DNA from 2 places in the Aeromicrobium sp. Sec7.5 genome. Region 1 is predicted to be linked to the other one. Evidence: predicted binding sites of a transcription regulator. Region 1 holds the regulator's gene; the other holds the start of a gene.
The links. Region 1 encodes HrcA, which represses chaperone genes, less so after heat shock. Its sites were predicted from a motif close to TTGGCACTCGNNNNNNNCGAGTGCCAA; they were not measured.
Positions count from the first base shown of each region.

Region 1 (12,049 bases):
ACCACGGTCGCGGCCCTCTGGATCGCCGCATCGGCCCTGTTCCTCGGGGCCTTCCGCGACGCCACGGGCGAGCCGCGGCTGGAGCAGCTGTTCCTGTCGCGCTCGGCCTACGACCCGCTCGACCCCACCTGGTTCTGGGCCGCGGGCCAGCACACCTCCACGCCCCTGAACGTCATCGGATCGGCCGGTTCGGCCGTGCTGGTGATCGGCCTGTGCCTGTGGCTGTGCCGCAGCGCCGTCGCGGCCCGCGTCGTGTCGCCCCTGCGCGCGGCCGGGTCGATGACCTTGACGCTCTACGTCATGCACGTCGTGCTCACCTGGGCCAATCGCGAGCTCGACGCCGCGTTCACCGGCGGCTACTACAGCGAGTGGTGGGTGCAGGTGCTCCTGCTCGTCGTGCTCGCGTTCCTGTGGCGGCTCATCGCGGCGCGCGGCCCGCTCGAGGCACTCGTGCGCTGGGTCAGCACCGCCCGGCGATGGCCGGTCCGACCGGCTCCCGCGGAAACCTCCCGGACGTGACACGACCCCGGCCGTGGGGCCGGGGTCGTGTCAGGTCGTGCGAGGTGTCAACGACTCAGAGAGCGGACGCCTTCTTGGCGATGGCCGACTTGCGGTTGGCCGCCTGGTTCTTGTGGATGACGCCCTTCGAGGCCGCCTTGTCGAGGCGACGGTTGGCCTCATTGGCCAGCTTCTTGGCCTCGTCGGTGTTGCCGGCGTCGGCAGCCTCGGTGAAGCGGCGGACGGCCGTCTTCAGGGCCGAGCGGACCGACTTGTTGCGCTCGCGAGCCGCCTCGTTCTGACGGTTGCGCTTGATCTGCGACTTGATGTTCGCCACGGGGCGTACCTGTTCTTTCGATGGAGACGTGCAGGAGGAGAAGTCTGGTGGCGCGCCGCGGCGCGCGACCGCCAACCCTACCACCGGCCTCCGGTGCCTCCCAAATCCATGGAGGTCACTACGATCGGCCCTCATGGAGACTCTCTACGACGTGCTGGTGTGGGTGCACATCGCCAGTTGGGCAGCGGTCCTGCTCGGCTACGTGCTCGTGCTGTCGTCTCCGAAGATCAACGGGCTCATGGCCCACGGGCTCAGTGCCGCGTGGCTCCTCGGCATCGTCCTCGTCGCGATCGCGTCGGCGAGTGATGACGTGGCCGACCCGAACCATGCCAAGGTGGCCGTGAAGCTCGTGATCGCCACGGTCGCCGTCGGCCTGGCCCACGGCACGCGCAAGCGTCCCGACCCCAACCCCTTCGCCCACGTCGTGGCGGCGCTCGTCGTCGTCAACGTGGGCCTGGCCTACCTCTGGTGACCACTCCATGACGCCCCCCACGCCTGCCACGAAGCTGCCGCAGCCCGGCTCCACCGCCCCGGAGCTGCTGCGGAACTTCTGCATCATCGCCCACATCGACCACGGCAAGTCGACGCTCGCCGACCGCATGCTCCAGATCACGGGGGTCGTCGACGAGCGAGCGGCCCGTGCGCAGTACCTCGACCGGATGGACATCGAGCGTGAGCGCGGCATCACGATCAAGAGCCAGGCCGTGCGCATGCCGTTCACCAAGTCCGACGGTGACGACGCCGGCACGGCCTACGTCCTGAACATGATCGACACCCCCGGTCACGTCGACTTCACGTACGAGGTCAGCCGATCGCTCGAGGCCTGCGAGGGCGCGATCCTGCTGGTCGACGCCGCGCAGGGCATCGAGGCCCAGACGCTCGCGAACCTCTACCTCGCGATGGACGCGGACCTGCACATCATCCCCGTGCTCAACAAGATCGACCTGCCCGGCGCGCAGCCCGAGAAGTACGCCGCGGAGATCGCCGGCATCATCGGCGGCGAGCCCGACGACGTGCTGCGGGTCTCGGCCAAGACCGGCCAGGGCGTCGAGGCGCTGCTCAACCTCATCGTCGACGAGGTCCCGGCCCCCACGGGCGACGCCGACGGCCCGCCGCGCGCCCTGATCTTCGACTCGGTCTACGACACCTACCGGGGCGTCATCACGTACGTGCGCGTGTTCGACGGCAAGCTCAGCCACCGCGACAAGATCAAGATGATGTCGACCGGTGCGGTGCACGAGATGCTCGAAGTCGGTGTCATCTCGCCCGAGCCCGTCAAGGCCGATCACCTCGGCATCGGCGAGGTCGGCTACCTGATCACCGGCGTGAAGGAGGTCCGGCAGTCGCGCGTGGGCGACACCGTGACGGCCAACGGTCGCCCGGCCGAGGAGCCGCTCGGTGGTTACGCGCACCCCAACCCGATGGTGTTCTCGGGCCTGTACCCCATCGACGGCGACGACTTCGCGACGCTGCGCGAGGCGCTCGAGAAGCTGCAGCTCAACGACGCGGCCCTGGTCTACGAGCCGGAGTCGTCCGGCGCGCTGGGCTTCGGCTTCCGCATCGGTTTCCTGGGCCTGCTGCACCTCGAGATCGTGCGCGAGCGGCTCGAGCGCGAGTTCAACCTCGACCTCATCGCCACCGCGCCGAACGTCGTGTACCGCATCGAGCTCGAGGACGGATCGGTCCACACCGTGACCAACCCGAGCGAGTACCCCAACGCCGGCAAGATCGCGAAGGTCTTCGAGCCCGTCGTGTCCGCCACGGTGCTCGCGCCGAGCGAGTACATCGGCACGATCATGGAGCTCTGCCAGGCGCGTCGCGGCCAGCTCGTCGCGATGGACTACCTGTCCGAGGACCGCGTCGAGATCCGGTACACGCTGCCCATGGGCGAGATCATGTTCGACTTCTTCGACGCGCTCAAGAGCCGCACGAAGGGCTACGCCTCGCTCAACTACGAGCTGTCGGGCGAGCAGGCCGCCGACCTGGTCAAGGTCGACATCCTGCTGCAGGGCGAGATCGTCGACGCCTTCAGCGCGATCGTGCACCGCGACAACGCGTACTCCTACGGCGTGGCGCTCGCGGGCAAGCTCAAGGAGCTCATCCCGCGCCAGCAGTTCGAGGTGCCCATCCAGGCCGCCATCGGCGCACGCGTTATCGCCCGCGAGAACATCCGCGCGATCCGCAAGGACGTGCTCGCCAAGTGCTACGGCGGCGACATCAGCCGCAAGCGCAAGCTGCTCGAGAAGCAGAAGGAGGGCAAGAAGCGGATGAAGATGGTTGGTCGCGTGGAAGTGCCGCAGGAGGCCTTCATCGCCGCACTCTCGACGGGCGACGGCCCGTCCTGAGCCATGACGTGTCAGGCGGGCCCATCCGCCGGTACGTGCCGGGCGCAACCATGGATGACCTGCGCAGACGGTACGTTAGGGTGATCCGCACCACACGCCCCCATGCCCTGTGAGGACCGCATGAGCCCCCTTGTTCTGACCCCGCAGCAACAGGCCCAGATCGACGATCGAGCCCCGAGCATCGGCCGCCTCTTCTTCGACCGCGTCGCCGAGACGCCGCAGCGCGAGGCCTTCCGCTACCCCGACGCGAACGAGCGCTGGCACTCCCTCTCCTGGGGAGAGGTCGGTGAGCGGGTCACCAAGCTCGCGGCCGGTCTGGTCTCCCTCGGTCTCGAGCCCGAGGCCCGCGCCGCGGTGGCCTCCGGCACCCGCGTCGAGTGGATCCTCGCCGACCTGGCGATCAACTCCGCCGGTGGCGCCACCACCACGGTGTACCCCTCGACCGTCTCCGACGACGTCGCCTACATCCTCTCGGACTCCGGCAGCGTCATCGTGTTCGCCGAGGACGACGAGCAGATCGCCAAGCTCGTCGAGAAGAAGTCCGAGCTCCCCGACATCTCCAAGGTCATCACGTTCGACGGCGCGACCGACGGCGACTGGGTCATCAGCCTGGCCGACCTCGAGAAGATCGGTGAGGCCCACCTCGGCGACCACCCGACCGTGGTCGAGGACCGCGTCTCGGCGATCAAGCCCGAGGACCTCGCCACCTTGATCTACACCTCCGGCACCACGGGCCGCTCGAAGGGTGTGCGCCTGAGCCACGACGGCTGGGTCTTCGAGGGTGCGGCCATCCAGGCCAACGGCATCCTCACGGTCGACGACCTCGAGTACCGCTGGCTGCCGATGGCGCACTCCTTCGGCAAGGTGCTGATGATGACGCAGCTCCAGATCGGGTTCCCCGCCGCGATCGACGGTCGCGTCACCAAGATCGTCGACAACCTCGCCGTCGTGAAGCCCACGTTCATGGGCGCTGCGCCGCGCATCTTCGAGAAGGCCTACGGCCGGGTCGTCGGCATGATGGAGGAGGAGGGCGGCGCCAAGCTCAAGCTCTTCCGCTGGGCCGAGAAGGTCGGCCTCGAGCGCTCGCGCCTGGTGCGTTCGGGCAAGCCCGTCCCGACCGGTCTCCGGCTCCAGCACGGCCTCGCCGACAAGCTCGTGTTCTCGAAGGTCCGCGACCGCTTCGGCGGCCGCGTGCGCTTCTTCATCTCGGGCTCGGCGGCGCTGTCGTCCGACGTGGCCGAGTGGTTCCACTCCGCCGGCGTCATCATTCTCGAGGGCTACGGCCTGACCGAGACGTCCGCCGGCTCCACGGTCAACCACCCGGACCACCTCAAGCTCGGCTCGGTCGGCATCCCGTTCCCGGGTGTCGAGATCAAGATCGCCGCTGACGGCGAGGTCCTGATCAAGGGCCCGAACATCATGAACGGCTACCACAACCTCGACACCGCCACGAAGGAGACGCTCGACGCCGACGGCTGGCTCGCCACGGGCGACATCGGCGAGCTCGACTCCGAGGGCTTCCTGCGCATCACCGATCGCAAGAAGGACCTCTTCAAGACGTCGGGCGGCAAGTACGTCGCGCCGTCGCACGTCGAGGGTGTCTTCAAGGGCGTCTGCCCGCTGGCCAGCCAGATGATCGTGCACGGCAACGACCGCAACTTCGTCTCGGCGCTCATCACGCTCGACCCCGACGCGATCGCGGCCTGGGCCGAGAGCCACGGCAAGTCGGGTCAGTCGTACACGGAGGTCGTCCAGTCGCCCGAGATCGAGAAGCTCGTCGCCGGCTACGTCGAGGAGCTCAACGCCAAGCTCAACCGCTGGGAGACGATCAAGAAGTGGAAGATCCTGCCCCAGGACCTCTCCATCGAGTCCGGTGAGCTCACGCCGAGCCTCAAGGTCAAGCGCAAGGTCGTCGAGCAGAACTACCGCGAGGTTCTCGAGGGGTTCTACGCCGGGTCCTGAGACCGGCAGGGCTCGACGAGGAGACGAGGGGGACGGCCACGGCCGTCCCCCTCGTTCCGTCGGCGCCCGTCGGGCGTGGCGTCAGAGCTCCAGCAGCAGGCTGGCGGCGGTCAGCCAACCGCCGATGACGACGACGTTCACGGCACCGGTGGCGAGAAGCGCCCGCGGCCGCGACTCCATGCGGCGCAACATCTGGATGTTCGCAAAGCCCACCAGCACGCCGACCGCCACGCCGACCAGGCAGCTCACGAACCCGAGCAGCACGGGGGCGGCGGCCCACGCGACCTGCCACTCCGGAAGCGGCTCGATCGCCGCGTAGGTCTGGCCATCGACCAGGAGCTCCGGGACGTCGAGCCCGAGGTTCACGGCCTTGAACCGGGCGTCGACCTGTGTGCCGTCGTCACGCGTCAGCGTGAAGCTGCCCTGGCGGGGCGGGGGCACGCCGTCGAGGAAGAGGCGCTTGGTGCCCATCGTGGTGACCTCGACCTCGAGCGCCTGACCCTCGAAGCCCGGCACGTCGTAGGCGTAGCGGACCATGTCGCTCCTGGGGTGTCGGGGCCGGAGACCCTTCAGCCTAGGCTGGGCGGGTGTCATCCTCAGCCGGCTTCGGCGTGTACGTCCACGTCCCGTTCTGCTCGGTCCGGTGCGGCTACTGCGACTTCAACACGTACACCGCCGACGAGCTCGGCGACGGGGCCACCCGCGCGACGTACGCCGACTCGGCGATCGCCGAGATCCGTCGGTCCGCCGAGCAGACCGGTCCGCGGACCGTGCAGACGGTCTTCGTCGGCGGCGGCACCCCCACGCAGCTCGCGGCGCACGACCTCGTGCGCATCCTCCGTGCGATCGACGAGGCCTGGGGCCTCGCGCCGGATGTCGAGGTCACGACCGAGGCGAACCCCGACTCCGTCGACCCCGCGATGCTGGCGATCCTGCGCGCCGGCGGCTTCAACCGGATCTCGTTCGGCGTGCAGTCGGCCGTGCCCCACGTGCTGAAGGTGCTCGACCGCACGCACGCCCCCGAGCGCGTGCCGGAGGCCGTGCGCTGGGCCCGCGAGGCCGGCTTCGAGCAGGTCAGCGTCGACCTGATCTACGGGTCGCCGGGGGAGTCGATGGACGACTGGCGTCGCACGGTCGAGCACGCGGTCTCGCTCGAGCCCGACCACGTGAGCGCCTACGCCCTGATCGTCGAGGCGGGCACGGCCTTCGCCCGCAAGGTCAACCGCGGCGAGGTCGTGATGCCCGACGACGACGAGACGGCCGACAAGTACCTGCTGGCCGACGCGATGTTCGAGGAGGCCGGACTCGGCTGGTACGAGCTGTCGAACTGGGCGCGCGACGACGCGGCGCAGTGCCGCCACAACGTCCTGTACTGGACCGGCGGTGAGTGGCTCGGCATAGGTCCCGGCGCCCACTCGTACCTGGGTGGCCGACGTTGGTGGAACGTCAAGCACCCCGCGGCCTACGCCCAGCGGCTCGACGCAGGCCAGTCGCCCGAGGCCGATGGCGAGGACATCGACGCCGACGCGTCCCGCATGGAGGACGTCATGCTCCGCACCCGCCTGCGCACCGGCCTCGACCCGCGTGGCCTCCCGTCACACACCCACCTGGTCGCCTCCGGACTCCTGGAGCCGGTCGAGGATCGTCTGGTCCTGACGAGAAAGGGCCGCCTCCTCGCCGACCACGTCGTCCGCGAGCTGACCTGACCCACCAGATGTGTGCAGGAGCTCGGCTCGTTCGGTGGCTCAGAGCCGAGCTCGCGCAGACATCTGGAGGGGCTCGGGCTACGCCGGGCCGTCGGCGGTGACGAAGTCGATGAGCTGCTCGACCTGGCCGAGGAAGACCGGCTCGAGGTCGGTCCAGGTGCTCACGCTGCCGAGGATCTTCTTCCAGGCGCGGGCGATGTCGGCCTGCTCGGCGTGCGGCCAGCCGAGCGCCTCGCAGATGCCGTGCTTCCACTCGACGCCGCGGGGGATGACCGGCCAGGCGTCGAGCCCGAGGCGCTTCGGCTTCACCGTCTGCCACACGTCGACGTAGGGATGGCCGACGACCAGCACGTGCGGCTCTTTCGAGAGCGTCTGCGCGATGCGCCACTCCTTGGAGCCGGTGACGAGGTGGTCGACGAGGATGCCGAGCCGGCGGCCGGGACCGGGGTCGAAGGCGTCGACCTCGCCCTTGAGGTCGTCGATGCCACCGAGGTACTCCACGGCCACGCCGACGTGGCGCAGGTCGTCGCCCCACACCTTCTCGACGAGCTCGGCGTCGTGGCGGCCCTCGACCCAGATGCGGCTCGGCTGGGCGACCTTGGCCCGCTCACGGGGGCCGGCCACGGATCCGGAGGCCGTGCGGCGCGGCGCGGCGGCTGCCACGACGGGTGGGCGCAGCGTGACGGGCTTGCCGTCGACCCAGTACCCCGGGCCGAGTGTGAAGCTGCGGCGCTTCAGGCGGCGGTCCTCGAGCACGACCATGCCCATCTGGGCGTCGATCGTGACGACCTCGCCGACGAATCCGCTCGTGACGTCCTCGACGACCAGCCCCAGCTCGACGGGCAGGTCGGTCGACCGTCCCTTGGGCGGGCGCTTCCAGTCGCCCGACAGGACGTCCTGCCCGTACCGGTCAGACATGGTCGTGCCCGGTGCCGTCGCCCGTGCCGCCGGGCCCGGTGTATCCCGGGTGGAGCAGGCCGAGCAGGCGTTGGTGGAACTCGGCGAGGTCCTCGCGCGCGACCTCGCCGGTCGAGGACAGAACGGTCGTGCCGGGACCGGTGAGCCCGATCGCGAGGTCGACCGCGACGGGCCAGCTCGGGGGCACCTCGCCCGCGGGCTCGCTCACGAGGTCGCCGAGCAGCACCGTGTCGGCATCGGGCACCACGACCACGAGCTCGCCGCCGAGCGGACCGCCGCCGAGGTGCACGACCTCGACGAAGCGGTCCCCGAGGTCGACCGCCCAGACCGAGCTGAGCGAGCCGCCGCGCGACTCGTGCGCGACCCACGTGCCGTCGTCCAGGGTGACCCGGCGGGACCGGTAGGTGAGGGCGCGGTCGCGCCCGGGCACCACGATCGTGTCCGCGGTGCGCGCGATCTGCCTCATGGCCTGAAGTCCATCACGCTAGACTGGCAAACCAGCACCGAGAGTGCCAGCGACGCGCCGAAGGGGGAGGTCCCATGTCCGACGACCGTCGCCTCGACGTCCTGCGGGCCATCGTCGAGGACTACGTCGCCACGCAGGAGCCCGTCGGTTCGCGCGCCCTGGTCGAGCGCCACCACCTCGGGGTGTCGTCGGCCACGATCCGGGGCGACATGAAGGTCCTCGAGGACGAGGGCTACCTGACCCAGCCGCACACCTCGGCCGGACGCATCCCCACCGACAAGGGCTACCGGATGTTCGTCGACCGCCTGGCCACGGTCAAGGCGTTGTCGCCGGCCGAGCGTCGCGCGATCGAGCGCTTCCTGTCGGAGTCGGTCGACGTCGACGACATCGTGCAGCGCAGCGTGCGTGTGCTCGCCCAGCTCACGAGCCAGGTCGCGGTCGTCCAGTACCCCAGCCTCACCCGCTCGACGGTCCGTCACGTCGAGCTCGTGGCCCTTGACGGGCACCGCGTGCTCGTCGTCGTCATCACGAGCTCGGGCCGCGTCGAGCAGCGCACCGTCGATCTCCCGTCGCCGCTCGGCGACCGACTGCTGGCCGACCTGCGCGCCCGGATCCTGCCGGTCGTCCTCGGCGTGCGCCTGTCCGACGCCGCCGTCAAGGTCGCCGACCTCATCCCGGCGTTCGAGCCCGAGGACCAGCCGGTCGTGGCCACGGTCGTCGCCACGCTCGCGCAGACCTTCTCCGACGAGCGGTCCGACGCCCGCATCGTCGTGGGCGGCACCTCCAACCTCGCCCGGTTCGGCGCCGATTTCGACACCACGGTCGGCCCCGTGCTCGAGGCTCTCGAGGAGCAGGTCGTGCTGCTCAAGCTCCTCGGCGAGGCGTCCGGCGGCGTCACGGTCCGCATCGGCGGCGAGACCGGCCTCGACACCCTCGCCGGCACCGCCGTGGTGGCGTCGGCCTACGGTGGAGACGGCAGCCGCGCGACCCTCGGCACCGTGGGCCCGACCCGCATGGACTACCCCGGCACGATCGCCACCGTCGCGGCCGTGGCCCGCTACGTCGGCCGCATGCTCGACGACGCCTGACGGCCCTCCCGACCCTGTACCGAACTCCCAGCCCGAAAGCACCTCATGGCCTCCGACTACTACGCGCTGCTCGGCGTGGACCGCTCTGCGACCCCCGAGGAGATCAAGAAGGCGTACCGGCGTCTCGCGCGCCAGCTGCACCCCGACGTCAACGACGCGCCGGACGCGTCCGAGCGCTTCAAGGAGGTCTCGCAGGCCTATGAGGTGCTGTCGGACCCGCAGAAGCGCCAGGTCTTCGACCGTGGCGGCGACCCGATGAGCGGCCAGCGCGGTGGCGGCGGCTTCGGCCAGGGCTTCAGCTTCGACGACATCATGGACGCGTTCTTCGGCCAGTCGTCGCAGCGCGGGCCGCGCTCGCGCGTGCAGCGGGGCCAGGACGCCCTGCTGCGGCTCGAGGTCGAGCTCGCCGAGGCCGTCTTCGGCGTCACGCAGGAGCTCAAGGTCGACACCGCGGTCGTGTGCGAGGTGTGTGACGGCAGCGGCGCCGAGGAGGGCTCGCAGCCCGTCACGTGCGGAACCTGCCACGGCCAGGGCGCGATCCAGCACGTGCAGCGCTCGTTGCTCGGCGACATCCGCACCGCCCGCCCGTGCCCCACGTGCCACGGCTTCGGCTCGGTCATCCCCGACCCCTGCCGCGCCTGCGACGGCGAGGGTCGCGTGCGCTCGCGTCGCAACCTCACGCTCACGATCCCGGCGGGGGTCGACCACGGCACCCGCATCCAGCTCACCGGCGAGGGCGAGATCGGCCCCGGTGGCGGCCCGGCCGGTGACCTCTACGTCGAGATCCAGGTGCGTCGTCACCCCGTCTACTCGCGGACGGGTGACCACCTCGAGTGCCACGTCACGCTGCCCATGACGGCGGCCGCCCTCGGCACGACGCTCGACCTGCCGTCGCTGCGGGCCGACCTCGAGGAGCACGAGGGCCCGGACGCGATCACGGTCGACGTCGAGGTCGGCACCCAGTCCGGCGAGGTCGTCGTGGTGCGGGGCGAGGGCGTGCCCCGGCTGCGCGGCATCGGCGCGGGCGACCTGCGGGTCACGGTCGTCGTCGAGACGCCCGACAAGCTCGACGACGAGCAGCGCGAGCTGCTGCAGCAGCTCGCCACGCTGCGCGGCGAGGAACGGCCGGAGGCCCGGCTCGGTGCCACGCACCGCAGCGTGTTCGGTCGCATCAAGAGCGCCTTCCGCGCCGCCGGCGAGTGACCTCGTCCCCGGTGCGGTAGGACTGGACCATGAGTGACGACTGCCTGTTCTGCAAGATCGTCGAGGGTGAGGTCCCGGCCGACGTCGTGGGCGAGACCGAGCACACGATCGCCTTCCGCGACATCAACCCCCAGGCGCCGACCCACGTCCTGGTGATCCCCAAGCGGCACGAGCCGGACGTCGCGAGCCTTGCCGCGGCCGACCCGGAGGCCACCGTCGACCTCATCACCCACACGCGTCGGATCGCCGACGAGCTGGGCACCGGCTCGTACCGGCTGGTCTTCAACACCGGCGCCGACGCCTTCCAGACGGTCTTCCACTGCCACGGGCACGTGCTGTCGGGTCGCTCGCTCACCTGGCCCCCGGGCTAGGGCGCACGGCTCGTCCCTCGCCGTCTCACCGGTTCGTTCCTCACCGGTGCCGGGCTTCGCCCGGGCGCCTGCCTCGCCTTCGGCTCGGCCCGTGGATCGGCCGGTCCTAGCGGAGTCTCGATCAGCGCGCGCCCGCGAACTCGACGTCTGCGATTCGAGTCGTAGACTGGAACTACCCATGACTGAGCACCCCACCCACACCTTCACGGTCCCCAGCAGCATCGATGCGGTCGCGCTCTTCGGAGCCGGCGACGAGTTCCTCCGCCTCATCGAGCGCGACTTCGAGGCCGACATCCACGTCCGCGGCAACCGCGTGAGCGTCACCGGCGAGCCCGGCGAGGTCGCGCTGGTCGAGCGGCTCCTCGACGAGCTCACCACGATCGTCCGCACGGGCCAGGGCATGACCCGCGAGACCGTCGAGCGCACCGTCGGCATGCTCCGCACCGAGACGCAGGAGCGGCCCGCGGAGGTGCTGAGCCTCAACATCCTGTCGAACCGCGGCCGCACGATCCGCCCCAAGACGCTCAACCAGAAGCGCTACGTCGACGCGATCGACGAGAACACGATCATCTTCGGCATCGGCCCGGCCGGCACCGGCAAGACCTACCTCGCGATGGCCAAGGCCGTGCAGGCGCTGCAGTCCAAGCAGGTCAGCCGCATCATCCTGACCCGGCCTGCGGTCGAGGCGGGGGAGCGGCTCGGCTATCTCCCGGGCACGCTGAGCGAGAAGATCGACCCGTACCTGCGCCCGCTGTACGACGCGCTGCACGACATGATGGATCCCGAGGCGATCCCCAAGCTCCTGACGGCCGGCGTCATCGAGGTGGCGCCCCTGGCGTACATGCGTGGCCGCGCGCAGCCGGTCGATCGGGCCGTCATGACCCCCACCGGCTGGCGGCGCATCGGTTCGCTGCAGGTGGGCGACCTGGTGACCGGCAGCAACGGACGACCCACTCCGGTCCTCGGGGTCTACCCGCAGGGTGAGCGAGACGTGTTCCGTGTGACGGCGCAGGACGGTGCATCGACGCTGGCGTGCGGTGAGCACCTGTGGACCGTCCGCACGATCGACGACCGCCGCCGCGGGACGTCGCGCACGCTCCAGACGTCGGAGATGGTCGGTAACCTGCGCCGGATGCACGCCCGACGCTACGAGCT
Region 1 is NZ_JBAJIJ010000001.1:2,046,933-2,058,981, reverse strand. Features, by position in the region: gene V6S66_RS10340 (DUF418 domain-containing protein) at 1-519, shown strand, start outside; gene rpsT (30S ribosomal protein S20) at 575-835, opposite strand; gene V6S66_RS10330 (hypothetical protein) at 969-1,307, shown strand; gene lepA (translation elongation factor 4) at 1,315-3,180, shown strand; gene V6S66_RS10320 (AMP-dependent synthetase/ligase) at 3,301-5,142, shown strand; gene V6S66_RS10315 (hypothetical protein) at 5,224-5,679, opposite strand; gene hemW (radical SAM family heme chaperone HemW) at 5,730-6,848, shown strand; gene V6S66_RS10305 (DUF3097 domain-containing protein) at 6,927-7,766, opposite strand; gene V6S66_RS10300 (hypothetical protein) at 7,759-8,232, opposite strand; gene hrcA (heat-inducible transcriptional repressor HrcA) at 8,307-9,320, shown strand; gene dnaJ (molecular chaperone DnaJ) at 9,366-10,523, shown strand; gene V6S66_RS10285 (histidine triad nucleotide-binding protein) at 10,553-10,894, shown strand; partial or broken gene V6S66_RS10280 (PhoH family protein) at 11,073-11,747, shown strand; partial or broken gene V6S66_RS10275 (LAGLIDADG family homing endonuclease) at 11,736-12,049, shown strand, end outside.

Region 2 (12,049 bases), 390 kb from region 1:
GATGAGCCCGTGCCCGAGGTCGCGACGACGCACCAGGGTGGTGGCGTGCGCCGACTTCATGACCTGGTCGGCCAGGAATCCCGGCGTCCGGAGCGCCATGGATCAGAGCAGACCCTGCGCGGCGGTCGTGAACCGCGTCAGGAGGTCGGCCGCCGTCTGGTAGGTCGGCGGGTAGACCGAGGTCCACGGCGTGTACGCGTCGTTCTTGGCAGCCGTGATGGTGGCGAACACGGGCTGGGCCTTGAGGGCCTGCACGCCGGCCTGGCCCTGGCGGTCGTCGACCAGCACCAGGTCGGCGTTGTACTTGTCGGCGTCCTCCCAGCTGAGCGTCTCGAAGTAGCCCTGCGCGTCCGGGTTGTCCGGGATCGTGATCGGCAGTCCGAGCGTCTCGACCCAGTAGTTGAGGTCCTGGGAGACGGCGGGGTTCGAGACGTAGAAGCTGTCGACCGAGCCCGAGACCGCGAGCGCGGTCTTGCCGGCCGCGGTGAGCTGCTCACCGAGGGCCGTGGCGGTGGCCGACGCCTCGTCGAAGGCGGCCTGGCCCGCGGCGACCTCGTCGCTGTCGAGGTCCGCTCCGAGCTCCTCGGCCAGCTCCTGGACCTCCTCGATCTGACCGGTCAGGTCGAGACCGTCGTAGTTGGCGACGACGATGTCCCACTGCTGGCCGAGGCTGTCGTGGATCGGCTTCGACATGTACCAGTAGTCGCCCTCGATGTAGCTCGAGGTCACGATGAGGTCGGGGTCGAGCGCCGCGACCTTCTCCTCGTCGATGTCGCCGTAGTCGCCGGCTCCCGTGACGTCCTCGACCGAGGCCGGGTCGAGGCCCTGGGCCTGGCTGTCGACCCCGCCGTCGGGACCGTTGAGCGGGCCGAACGTGCCGACGATCCGGTCGCCGAGGCCCAACTGGGTCAGCGCGGCGGCGATCGTGGTCTGGGCCACGATGCGCTCCGGGCCGCCGTCGGCCAGGTCGACGTCGATGCCGTCGGTCTGGTCGACGCTGCCGTCACCGGAGTCGGAGTCGGAGCCGCACGCGGCCAGGGGCAGGAGCAGGAGAGCGCCGACGAGGGCGCCGGCGAGGGATCGAGTCTTCATATGAGGAAGGGTACCCTGCCCTAACTTCGAATGGACCCACCACCCCGGTTGCCTGCCTCACACCACGACGACGACGAACGGCCCGCCCCCGGTGAGGGACGGGCCGTTCGTACGAGCGGGACGGATCAGTGGCTGTGACCCGCGTGCGCGTCGCCCTCGTCCTCGGCCGGCTTCTCGGCCACGAGGGTCTCGGTCGTCAGCAGCATCGCCGTGATCGAGGCGGCGTTGGCCAGAGCCGAACGCGTGACCTTGACCGGGTCGAGGATGCCCTGCGCGAGCAGGTCGCCGTACTCGCCCGTGGCGCCGTTGTAGCCCTGGCCCGACTCGCGGACCTTGCTGACCACGACCTCGCCGGCGGCGCCGCCGTTGCGGGCGATCCACTCCAGCGGGGCGTCGGCGCCCTTGCGGACGATGCGGACACCGAACGCCTCGTCGCCGGTCAGGCCGAGGTCACCCTCGAGCACGGCCACGGCGTGGACGAGCGCGGAGCCACCGCCGGGGACGATGCCCTCCTCGATGGCCGCGCGGGTCGCCGAGACGGCGTCCTCGATGCGGTGCTTCTTCTCCTTGAGCTCGACCTCGGTGGCCGCGCCGACCTGGATGACACAGACGCCGCCGGCGAGCTTCGCGAGACGCTCCTGGAGCTTCTCCTTGTCCCAGTCGGAGTCGGACAGGTCGATCTCGGACTTGATCTGCGCCACGCGGCCGCTGACCTCGGCGGCGTCGCCGCCACCCTCGATGACCGTGGTGTCGTCCTTGGTGACCACGATGCGACGGGCGGTGCCGAGCACCTCGAGGCCGACCGAGTCGAGCTTCAGGCCGACGTCCGGCGTGACGACCGTGGCGCCCGTGAGCGTCGCGATGTCCTGCAGGATCGCCTTGCGACGGTCACCGAAGGCCGGGGCCTTGACCGCGACCGAGGTGAACGTGCCGCGGATCTTGTTGACGACGAGCGTGCTGAGCGCCTCGCCCTCGATGTCCTCGGCGATGACGAACAGCGTCTTGCCGGCGGCGATGACCTTCTCGAGCAGCGGCAGGAGGTCCGAGACGGCCGAGATCTTGCCGCTGTGCAGCAGGACGTACGGGTCGTCGAGGACGGCTTCCATGCGCTCGGTGTCGGTCACCATGTAGGGGCTCAGGTAGCCCTTGTCGAACTGCATGCCCTCGGTGAAGTCGAGCTGCGTGCCGAGGGTGTTGGACTCCTCGACCGTGATGACGCCGTCCTTGCCGACCTTGTCGAACGCCTCGGCGATGAGCTCGCCGATGTGCGCGTCACGGCTGGAGACCGTGGCGACCGCCGTCATGTCCTTGACGTCGTCGACCGTGCGGGCGGTCTCGTGGAGCTTCTCGACGACGGCCGCGACGGCCGCCTCGATGCCCTTCTTGAGGCCGACCGGGTTGGCACCGGCAGCCACGGCGCGCAGGCCCTCGTGGACCATGGCCTGGGCCAGCACGGTGGCCGTGGTGGTGCCGTCACCGGCGACGTCGTTCGTCTTGGTGGCGACCTCCTTGGCGAGCTGGGCGCCGAGGTTCTCGAAGGGATCGTCGAGCTCGATCTCCCGGGCGACGGTCACGCCGTCGTTGGTGATCGTGGGGGCGCCCCACTTCTTGTCGAGCACGACGTAGCGGCCCTTGGGGCCGAGGGTGACCTTGACGGTGTCGGCGAGCTTGTCGACGCCGCGCTCGAGGGCGCGGCGGGCGTTCTCGTCGAACTCCAGAATCTTGGGCATGGTGAGCCTTTCGGAGCGAGATGTGGGTGGGGAGAAGCAAGCGCCCCGGCGCCCGTGCCCACGAGGTGGGAGGGCGGCCGGGGCGTCAGCGCATCAGGAGATGACGGCGAGGATGTCGCGCGCCGAGAGGATCAGGTAGTCCTGACCGGCGTGCTTGACCTCGGTTCCGCCGTACTTGCTGAAGATGATCTTGTCGCCGACGGCGACGTCGATCGGGACACGGTTGCCGTTGTCGTCGATGCGACCGGGGCCCACGGCCACGACCTCGCCCTCCTGGGGCTTCTCCTTGGCGGTGTCCGGGATGACGAGACCGGACGCGGTGGTCTGCTCGGCCTCGCTCGTCTTGATGATGAGACGGTCCTCGAGCGGCTTGATAGTCGACACTGGTCGACCTCCCCTTCTTCGTTCTGAGAGTGGAGTCTGTGGGTGCTTCGGGTGAGCTGCGCACGTCGTCGCGGGAGCCGTGCACGGCTGGCAATCTCACAGGGAGAGTGCCAGTTCCGACGTTAGCAGATCGCTGGCACTCGGTGAACCCGAGTGCTAAGCGCACGTGGCTCGTTCCTCGCCACTCACTCGGGCTCGGGCGCTGGGCGCCCTCCCCCTGGCGCTTCTCGTCGCTGCGCTCCTCGCCATGGCTGGGCCGGTTCTGACCGCCTCCGCAAGATGAACGGCTCCGACACCCACCGCTCCTGGTCCGTGCCGCTTGTCCTTCGCAACCGCTGCCCCGCACTCCCCCGATACGCTCCGGGGATGGACCTCGCGACGTTCGAGCGGTTGCTCGCGCCCGAGGGCCAGGAACTGCTGGCGGAGATCGCCGAGCGTGCCGGGGTGGAGTCCGACCTCGGACTGGGCACCCGGCTGCGCAAGACGCACGCCAACGACCTGGTCGCTGCGGCGGTCACGCAGAACCACCTCCGCGGGAAGGCCGCATCCAAGCTGGGCGTCGACGCCGCGCACCTCTACTTCACGCACGACGCGCTCGAGCAGGCCACGCGTCACCGCGTCGCCGCGCACCGGGCGCAGCGGCTGGCCGACTCCGGTGCCACGTCGGTCGTCGACCTGGGCTGCGGGATCGGCGCCGACCTGCTCGCGTTCGCCCGGGCCGGCCTGCGCGTCCGAGGCGTCGAGCAGGACCCCGTCCGCGCCGCGATCGCCGCGGCCAACCTCCGCGCGCTCGGGCTCGAGGGGGAGGTCGAGGTCGGCGACGCCACCCGGACCGACCTGCGGCCCGGCGAGACCGCTTTCGTCGACCCGGCCCGACGGACCGGCAAGGGGCGGGTGTTCGGCACCGCCGACCTCCAGCCGCCGTGGGCCTGGACCCGCGAGCTGCTCCGCGAGCGCGCCGTCGCCAAGGTCATGCCCGGCCTCGCGCACGGCGACGTTCCGGCGGGGGTCGAGGCCGAGTGGGTCAGTGACGGCGGCGACCTCGTCGAGTGCTGCCTCTGGGGCAGCCCGTACGCCCGCACCCGCCGGCGCGCGACCCTGCTCCCGTCGGGAGCCACGCTCGCCCTGCAGGACGAGCCCGCGGTCGTCGCACCGGTGGGCGCCTACCTCTACGAGCCGGACGACGCCGTGATCCGCGCCGGCGTCGTGGCCGAGCTGGCGGCGGACCTCGGCGGCTGGCTCCCCGACCCCCACATCGCCTACGTGAGTGCCGACCGTGGCGACGTCACCCCGCTCGCCCGCCGGTTCGCGGTCGTCGGCGAGCTGCCGTTCCGCGAGAAGCCGCTCAAGGCGGCGCTCCAGCAGCGTCGCGTCGGCACGCTGACGATCAAGAAGCGTGGCGTGCAGGTCGTGCCCGAGGAGCTCGTCAAGCGGCTCAAGCTGTCGGGCCCGAACCGGGCTACCGTGGTCATGACGCGCGTCGACGGCCAGGGGCGCGCCTTCCTCGTCGAGCCGCTGAGGCCCTGAGTCGCGCGGCGGGCCTACGCTGACGCCATGCAGGTCGACCTCAACGCCGACGTCGCCGAGAGCCCGGACGACCTCGCGCTCCTGGACGTCGTGACCAGTGCCAACGTGTGCTGCGGGGCCTACGCGGGCGGCATCGACCTGATGCTCGCGGCCTGCACCCGGGCCGTCGAGCGGGGTGTCGCGATCGGGGCCCAGGTCGGGTACGCCGACCCCGAGGGCTTCGGACGCCGCGCCCAGGACCCCGACACCGACGAGCTGATCGAGTCGCTCCGCGAGCAGATCGACCTGCTCGCCGAGATCGCCGACTCGGTCGGAGGGCACGTCGCCTACGTCAAGCCGCACGGCGCGCTCTACAACACGGTCGTCACGGACGAGGCCCAGGCGACCGCCCTCGTCGAGGCCGTCGCCCCGTACGGGCTGCCGCTGCTCGGCCTCCCCGGAGCTGCCTCGTTGCGCATCGCCGCGGCCGACGGGATGCCGGTCGTCACCGAAGGATTCACCGATCGCGCCTACCTGCCGGACGGCACCCTCGTGCCTCGCTCGGAGCCCGGCGCCGTCCACGACGACCTCGCGACCGTCGTGGCCCAGGCCGTGCGACTCGCGCCGCAGGTCGACTCGCTGTGCGTGCACGGCGACTCCCCGGGCGCCCTCGACCTCGCCCGTGCGGTGCGCGCGGGTCTGGAGGACGCCGGCCACACGCTCCGGTCGTTCGCGTGAGGCTGCTGCCGGCCGGTGACCGCGCGGTGCTGCTCGACTGCGCCGACCCCGACGAGGCGCGGGCCTGGCACGCCGCCCTGGTCGACGCGGCCGACGTGACCCTGGGCGCCCGCACCGTCCTGGTCAGGGGTGAGCCGGCCGAGACACGCCGGCTGGTCACGGCCGCCCGCCCGCGCGAGGTCTCCACCCGGCCGAGCACGGAGGTGGTCCTCGCCGTCGTCTACGACGGTCCCGATCTCGACGAGGTCGCCCGCCTGACCGGCCTCACGGTCGAGGAGGTCGTCACCGCACACACGGGCACCACCTGGGACGTCGCCTTCACGGGCTTCGCGCCGGGATTCGCCTACCTGACCGGCGGGGACCCGCGCCTGCACGTGCCCCGCCGCGACACGCCGCGTCCCCGGGTGCCGGCCGGTGCCGTGGGACTGGCCGGACCGTACTCCGGGGCCTATCCGCGGGAGTCCCCCGGTGGCTGGCAGCTGCTCGGCCGCACCGACGCCACGCTGTGGGACCTCGACCGCGACCCGCCGGCGCTGCTGCGACCGGGCACCCGCGTGCGGTTCGAGGTCGCGCCACCCGAGGCCGAGCTCGAGGAGCAGGCATGAGCCTGCGCGTCACCGAGCTCCTCGGGTCCGCCCTGGTGCAGGACCTCGGACGACCCGGCCGCTCGGGCATCGGGGTGTCGCCATCAGGCGTCTTCGACCGCCGGGCCGGCCGCCAGGCGAACGCCCTCGTGCGCAACCCCGCCGACGCCGCGGTGCTGGAGGTCATCGGGGCGGTCACCCTGCGCGCGAGCCGGCCGACCACCCTCGCGGTCGCCGGCGCACCCGGCCCCCTCGCGATCGACGGCGTGCCCGTGTCGTCGATGCGCACGCTCCACCTCCCGGCCGGCGGCGCGCTGACGATCGGCGCCGCCGTGGTCGGGCTCCGCCGGGTCGTCGCGGTCCTGGGTGGGGTCGCCGCCGAGCCGGTGCTCGGCTCGCGGTCGACCGACACCTTGTCCGGCCTGGGGCCGGCACGTCTCGCGGCCGGATCGTCCGTCCACGTCGGACTCGGCGCCGCCGGACCCGACCTGCGCCAGCTCGACGTCGGTGTGCCCGGCATCGGCGACCTCACGGTGCGGGTCGTGCTCGGCCCGCGTGACGACTGGTTCGCCTCCACCGCCGTCGACACGCTGCTGCGCACCGGATGGTCGGTGTCCGACCGCAGCGACCGCATCGGGGTGCGCCTGGACGGGCCCGCCCTCGAGCGTGCCGTCGACGGCGAGCTGGAGTCCGAGCCCGTCCTGCGCGGCAGCATCCAGGTCACGTCAGCGGGCCTGCCGGTCGTGCTGGGCCCGGACCATCCCGCCACGGGGGGCTACCCCGTGATCGGCGTCGTGGTGGACGCCGACACCGACGTCCTGGCCCAGGGGGCACCCGGTCGGGTGGTCCGGTTCCGCCGCCACCCCGCTCCCTGAGGGGGCGGTGAGTGTTCCACGCTGGGTGCGCCACGGCGCTGAGGGGCGGTGAGTGTTCCACCGCCCCAGCGCTCGGGCGGTGGAACACTCACCGCCCGACCGTTCGTGGGTGGAACACTCACCGCCCCCGCTTGGTCAGGCGACGATCGAGGTGACCGGGAGGCCGGAGTCGGCCCGCAGGTCGAAGGGCGAGGCCGGGAGGCCGCGGCGCACGACCTCGGCCCCGAGCGCGGCGACCATCGCCCCGTTGTCGGTGCACAGGCCCAGGCGCGGCACCCGCAGCTCGATGCCGGCCTCGGCGCAGCGCTGCTCGGCGTACCAACGCAGACGCGAGTTCGCGGCGACACCGCCGCCCACGACGAGGGTGCCGACGTCGTGCACCAGGCACGCCTCGACGGCCTTGGCGGTGAGCACGTCGCAGACGGCGTCCTGGAACGAGGCGGCGACGTCGGCCACCACGAGCTCGCGCCCGGCGAGCTGCTCACGCTGCACATGTCGCGAGACCGCACTCTTCAGGCCGGAGAACGAGAAGTTCCAGCGGTGCTTCTCGTGGTCGCGTGACGCCGTCAGGCCCCGCGGGAACGACACCGAGCGCGGGTCACCGTCGGCCGCGACCCGGTCGATGTGCGGTCCGCCCGGGTACGGCAGGCCGAGCAGCCGGGCGACCTTGTCGAACGCCTCGCCGGCCGCGTCGTCGATCGTCTGGCCGAGCAGGGTGACATCAGTGGCGATGTCGTCGACCAGCAGGATCTCCGAGTGTCCTCCGCTGGCGAGCAGCGCCACGACACGTCGGTCGAAGCGGCCGTGCTCGATCTGGTCGACCGCGACGTGCGCCGCGAGGTGGTTGACGCCGTAGAGCGGCGTGTCATGGGCCAGGGCGAGCGCCTTCGCGCCGGCGATGCCCACGAGCAGCGCGCCCGTCAGGCCCGGTCCGCTCGTGACGGCGATGCCGTCGATGTCGGCCATCGTGAGGCCGGCCTCGTCGAGCGCGCCCGTCAGGGTGGGCACGAAGGCCTCGAGGTGCGCGCGGCTGGCCACCTCGGGCACGATCCCGCCGAAGCGGACGTGCTCGTCCATGCTCGACGCCACGACGTGCGCGAGCAGCTCGGTGCCCCGGACGATGCCGACACCGGTCTCGTCGCAGGACGACTCGATGCCGAGGACGACGGGTTCACTCACGCCGCAAGTGTCCCACTCCCGGCCCGACCGCCGGGCGGTGGACCAGCCACCCTCCGACGCGGCCGGAAGGTGGCTGACGCACCGCCCGACGTGCGGACTACTCCGCGATCGTGACCTTGCGGTCGAACGCGACGTAGCCGGCAAAGTCGGTGCCGACCCGCTCGACCGCGCCGGGGAGGAGGTCGGGGTACGACCAGGCGCCGTCGGGGAGCTTGTCGCCACCGTTGCCGACGTCCCAGTACTGCGTGTCGCCCTTCCAGGGGCAGTGGTAGGCGGTGTCGCTCGTGGCGAACTCGCCCTCGGCGAGGCTCGAGGGCGGGAAGTACCAGTTCCCCTCGATCTTGACGAGCTCGTCGCTCGGAGCCTCGGCCAGGACAGTGCTGCCGTAGACGGCCTTCATGGTGCCTCCTCAGGGTTCACGACCAGTGTGGCCCCGGCACCCTGAAAGCGCTCAGCCGTTCTCGCGCTCCGCGCTCAGCCGTTCTCGCGCTCCGCGCGGCGGGCCGCCTTGGCGGCCTTCTCCTCCGCGTCGAGGCGCGCAGCCTCCTCGGGCGTGGGCGCGAGGCCACCGAAGCGGGCGGGCGCCCACCACTGTCCCTCGGGGCCGATCGGGTACTCGGCGATCGCGTGCTCGAGCAGGCGCGTCATCTCCGCCTTGAGCAGCGCGGTCTCGGCGACGGGGTCCTCCCCCGTGACGGCGAGCGGCGCCCCCACGTGCAGGCCGATCGTCTTGCCACGGCCGAAGATGTCCGACTCGTGGTCCTTGGTCTTCATGAGCTGCGTGCCCCACGTGACCATCGGGATCAAGGGCACGCCCGCCTCGGCGGCCATGCGGACCGCTCCGGTCTTGAGCTCCTTGATCTCCATCGACCGACTGATCGTGGCCTCGGGGAAGATGCCGACGATCTCGCCGGACCGCAGGTACTCGACCGCGGTGTTGTACGACTGCTCGCCACTGTCGCGGTCGACGCTGATGTGGTGGAACGAGCGCATGAGGCGCCCCGATGCGCCCTCGAACGCCTCACGCTTGGCCATGAACCGCACGAGCCGCTTGCTCGGCTGGGCGGCGAGCCCGTCGAACACGAAGTCGACGTAGCTGATGTGGTTGGCAGCGAGCACGGCACCACCGGTGCGCGGGATGTGCTCGGTGCCCGAGGTCTGGAACGTCATGCCCAGCACCTTGAAGAGGGTCTTGGCCGTCACGATGACGGGCGGGTACGTCACGTCGCGCATGCCGACACCGTAGTGCACACGCGTGCACCGTCGTGGGCCGGAAAGCCGTGGCTCACCCCGTATCCTCGTTGTCCGTGACCCATGCCGTGCCCGAGACCGCGCGGCACCGCGCGACCCCGGAGGGTGGCGACCGGGTCCGCCCCGAGATCCAGGCGCTCCGGGCCGCCGCCGTGCTGGGCGTCGTGCTCTACCACCTGTGGCCGACCCGGCTCACGGGTGGCTACGTCGGCGTCGACGTGTTCTTCGTGGTCTCGGGCTACCTGATCACCGACCACCTCCTGCGCGAGGTCGACCGTTCCGGGCCGCCCCGGCTCGTGCGCTTCTGGGCGCGGCGGGCCCGGCGCCTGCTGCCCGCCTCGTTCCTCACGATCGCGTGCACCGGTGTGGCGATCCTGGCCTTCGTCCCGGAGGTCCGCTGGAACCAGTTCGGCCGCGAGCTCTGGACCTCCACGTTCTACGTCCAGAACTGGGAGCTGGCGCGGCAGTCCGTCGACTACATGGCCCGAGCCAACGTCAAGTCGCCGACGCAGCACTTCTGGTCCCTCGGCGTCGAGGAGCAGTTCTACCTCGTCTGGCCCGTGCTGATCGCGGGCGCCGTCGTGCTCGCGATCCGGCTTCGGCGCAGCCCCGCCGCGGCGATCGGCGTCCTGCTCGTCACGGTGCTCGCGGCGAGCCTGCTCCACTCCGTCCTGCTGACCGCGTCCGACCCGGGCAGCGCGTACTTCGTCACCACGACCCGCGCCTGGGAGTTCGCCGCCGGCGGGCTCCTGGCCTGGGCCGTGCGCCGGGGCCTGGCCCGCACCCCTCGGGGCGCCGCGGCCGTGGCGCTGTCGTGGGCCGGAGTCGCCGCGATCGCCGTCGCGATGGTGACGTTCGACGAGACCACCCCGTTCCCCGGGTACACGGCCGCGCTCCCGGTCCTGGGCACGGTCGCCGTGATCGCCGCCGGCGCGCCGCGCGGCGTCCTCGCCCCGACGCTGGCGATGCGTCTGCGGCCCGTGCAGTTCATGGGCGACGTCTCCTACGGCGTGTACCTGTGGCACTGGCCCCTGGTCGTGCTCCTGCCCTACGCCGTGGGACACGACCTCACGCGCACCGAGAAGATCCTGGTCCTGCTGGCCAGCTTCGCCCTGGGCTGGCTCTCCAAGACCCTGGTCGAGGATCCCCTGCGCCGACCGGGCACCGCGGTCTGGCACGGGACGGCGAGCACCTTCGTCGGGGTGGCCGTGGCCTCGGCCGCGATCGCGGTCCTCGCGCTCCCCCTCGTCCGCTGGTCGCCCCCCGCGGCGCCCGTCATCGCCGGCGATGTCGAGCCCTGCACGGGCGCCACCGCGATGTTCGACGCGAGCTGCGGGGATCCCGAGGAGATCGCGCTCTCGACCGACCTGACGGCGTTCCCGACCGACCTCCCGCCGACGTCGGTGCTGGCGTGCGAGGCCTCGAGCGCCGCGGCGAGCTACCGGCGCTGCGAGCTCGGCGCGGAGGACGCCCGCGACGACGCCCCGGGCGTCGCGCTCGTGGGCGACTCCCATGCCACACGCTGGGTCGAGGTCCTCGGACAGGTCACGAGCGACCTCGACGTGCCCCTGAGCACGTTCACGGTGTCGGGCTGCTCCATGGCCACGACCGACCCGATCGGCAGCATCTGGGGCACCGACCCCACCCAGGCCGACAACTGCGCGACCGTCATGTCCGACGTCCTCGACGAGATCGCCGCCGACCCCACGATCGGCACCGTCGTCCTGACCAACCGCACCCGACTGCACGCCGGCCCGGACCTCCTGACGCCCGAGCGGGTCGAGGCGACCATCAGGGCCCTCGACGACGCCGGCAAGCGCGTCGTGGTCCTGGCCGACCCGCCCGAGACGAACGCCGTGCCGCCGCAGTCGGGTGGCAACGCGTCGGAATGCCTGATCTCGGCGGACTCGCCGTCCGACTGCAGCCTCCCCCGTGCGGAGGCGGAGTTCGCCGACCCGATGCTCGAGGCGGCCGCCGCCACCGACACCACCGTCGTCGACCTCACCGACGCCTTCTGCACCCCCGACCGGTGCCTGTCCCGCATCGGTGGACTCGTCGTCTACAGCGACGACAACCACATGACCCGGTCCTTCGCCGCGACGCTGCGCCCCGTGCTCGCCGAGCGTCTGGACCCCGCCCTGGAGCGCGATCGATGACCCCGGCGCGCTCGTCCCGTCTGGTAACGTCCGTCTGATGCCTCGTCCCGCGACCCGTCCCCGAGCCCCGTGGATCGCGCTGTCGGTCCTGGTCTCGTGCGCGGTCTACGCGCTGGTCAACGTGCGCTGGGACCTCACCAGCGGATCTCGGCCCTTCCTCAGCCTCCGAGCGGCGTACGGGCACGACCAGCTCGGGTACCTGGCGATCGTCACCAACGTGGCGAACGGTGACCTCTCGGCGTCCGAACCCGTCACGCAGACCGGAAGCAGCTACTACCCGCGGGGCTACTACTCCTTCGTCGGACTCGTCGCCCGGACGCTGGGCGTGCACCCGATCACGGCGTGGAACCTCGTGTCGGTCGGACTGCAGATCCTGGCCGTGGCCCTCCTCGCCGTGGCCCTCGTCGTGCTGTCCCGGCGCTGGTGGATCGGCCTCCTCGCGCCCCTGCCCTTCACGATCGGCACCCTGTCGATGGTCACGGGCGGCGACTGGCTCACCGACCTCAACTCGCACGCGGTCCTGTGGGGGCCGTTCGGACTGCTGTTCTCCAACA
Region 2 is NZ_JBAJIJ010000001.1:2,441,063-2,453,111, forward strand. Features, by position in the region: gene V6S66_RS12230 (siderophore-interacting protein) at 1-99, opposite strand, end outside; gene V6S66_RS12235 (ABC transporter substrate-binding protein) at 103-1,092, opposite strand; gene groL (chaperonin GroEL) at 1,218-2,822, opposite strand; gene groES (co-chaperone GroES) at 2,916-3,206, opposite strand; gene V6S66_RS12250 (class I SAM-dependent methyltransferase) at 3,573-4,733, shown strand; gene V6S66_RS12255 (LamB/YcsF family protein) at 4,761-5,450, shown strand; gene V6S66_RS12260 (5-oxoprolinase subunit B family protein) at 5,447-6,055, shown strand; gene V6S66_RS12265 (biotin-dependent carboxyltransferase family protein) at 6,052-6,909, shown strand; gene tsaD (tRNA (adenosine(37)-N6)-threonylcarbamoyltransferase complex transferase subunit TsaD) at 7,045-8,088, opposite strand; gene V6S66_RS12275 (DUF427 domain-containing protein) at 8,186-8,488, opposite strand; gene V6S66_RS12280 (lysophospholipid acyltransferase family protein) at 8,563-9,321, opposite strand; gene V6S66_RS12285 (acyltransferase family protein) at 9,396-11,495, shown strand; gene V6S66_RS12290 (hypothetical protein) at 11,533-12,049, shown strand, end outside.
Region 2: the regulator HrcA is predicted to act here: its motif matches at 3,340-3,366, upstream of groES (co-chaperone GroES).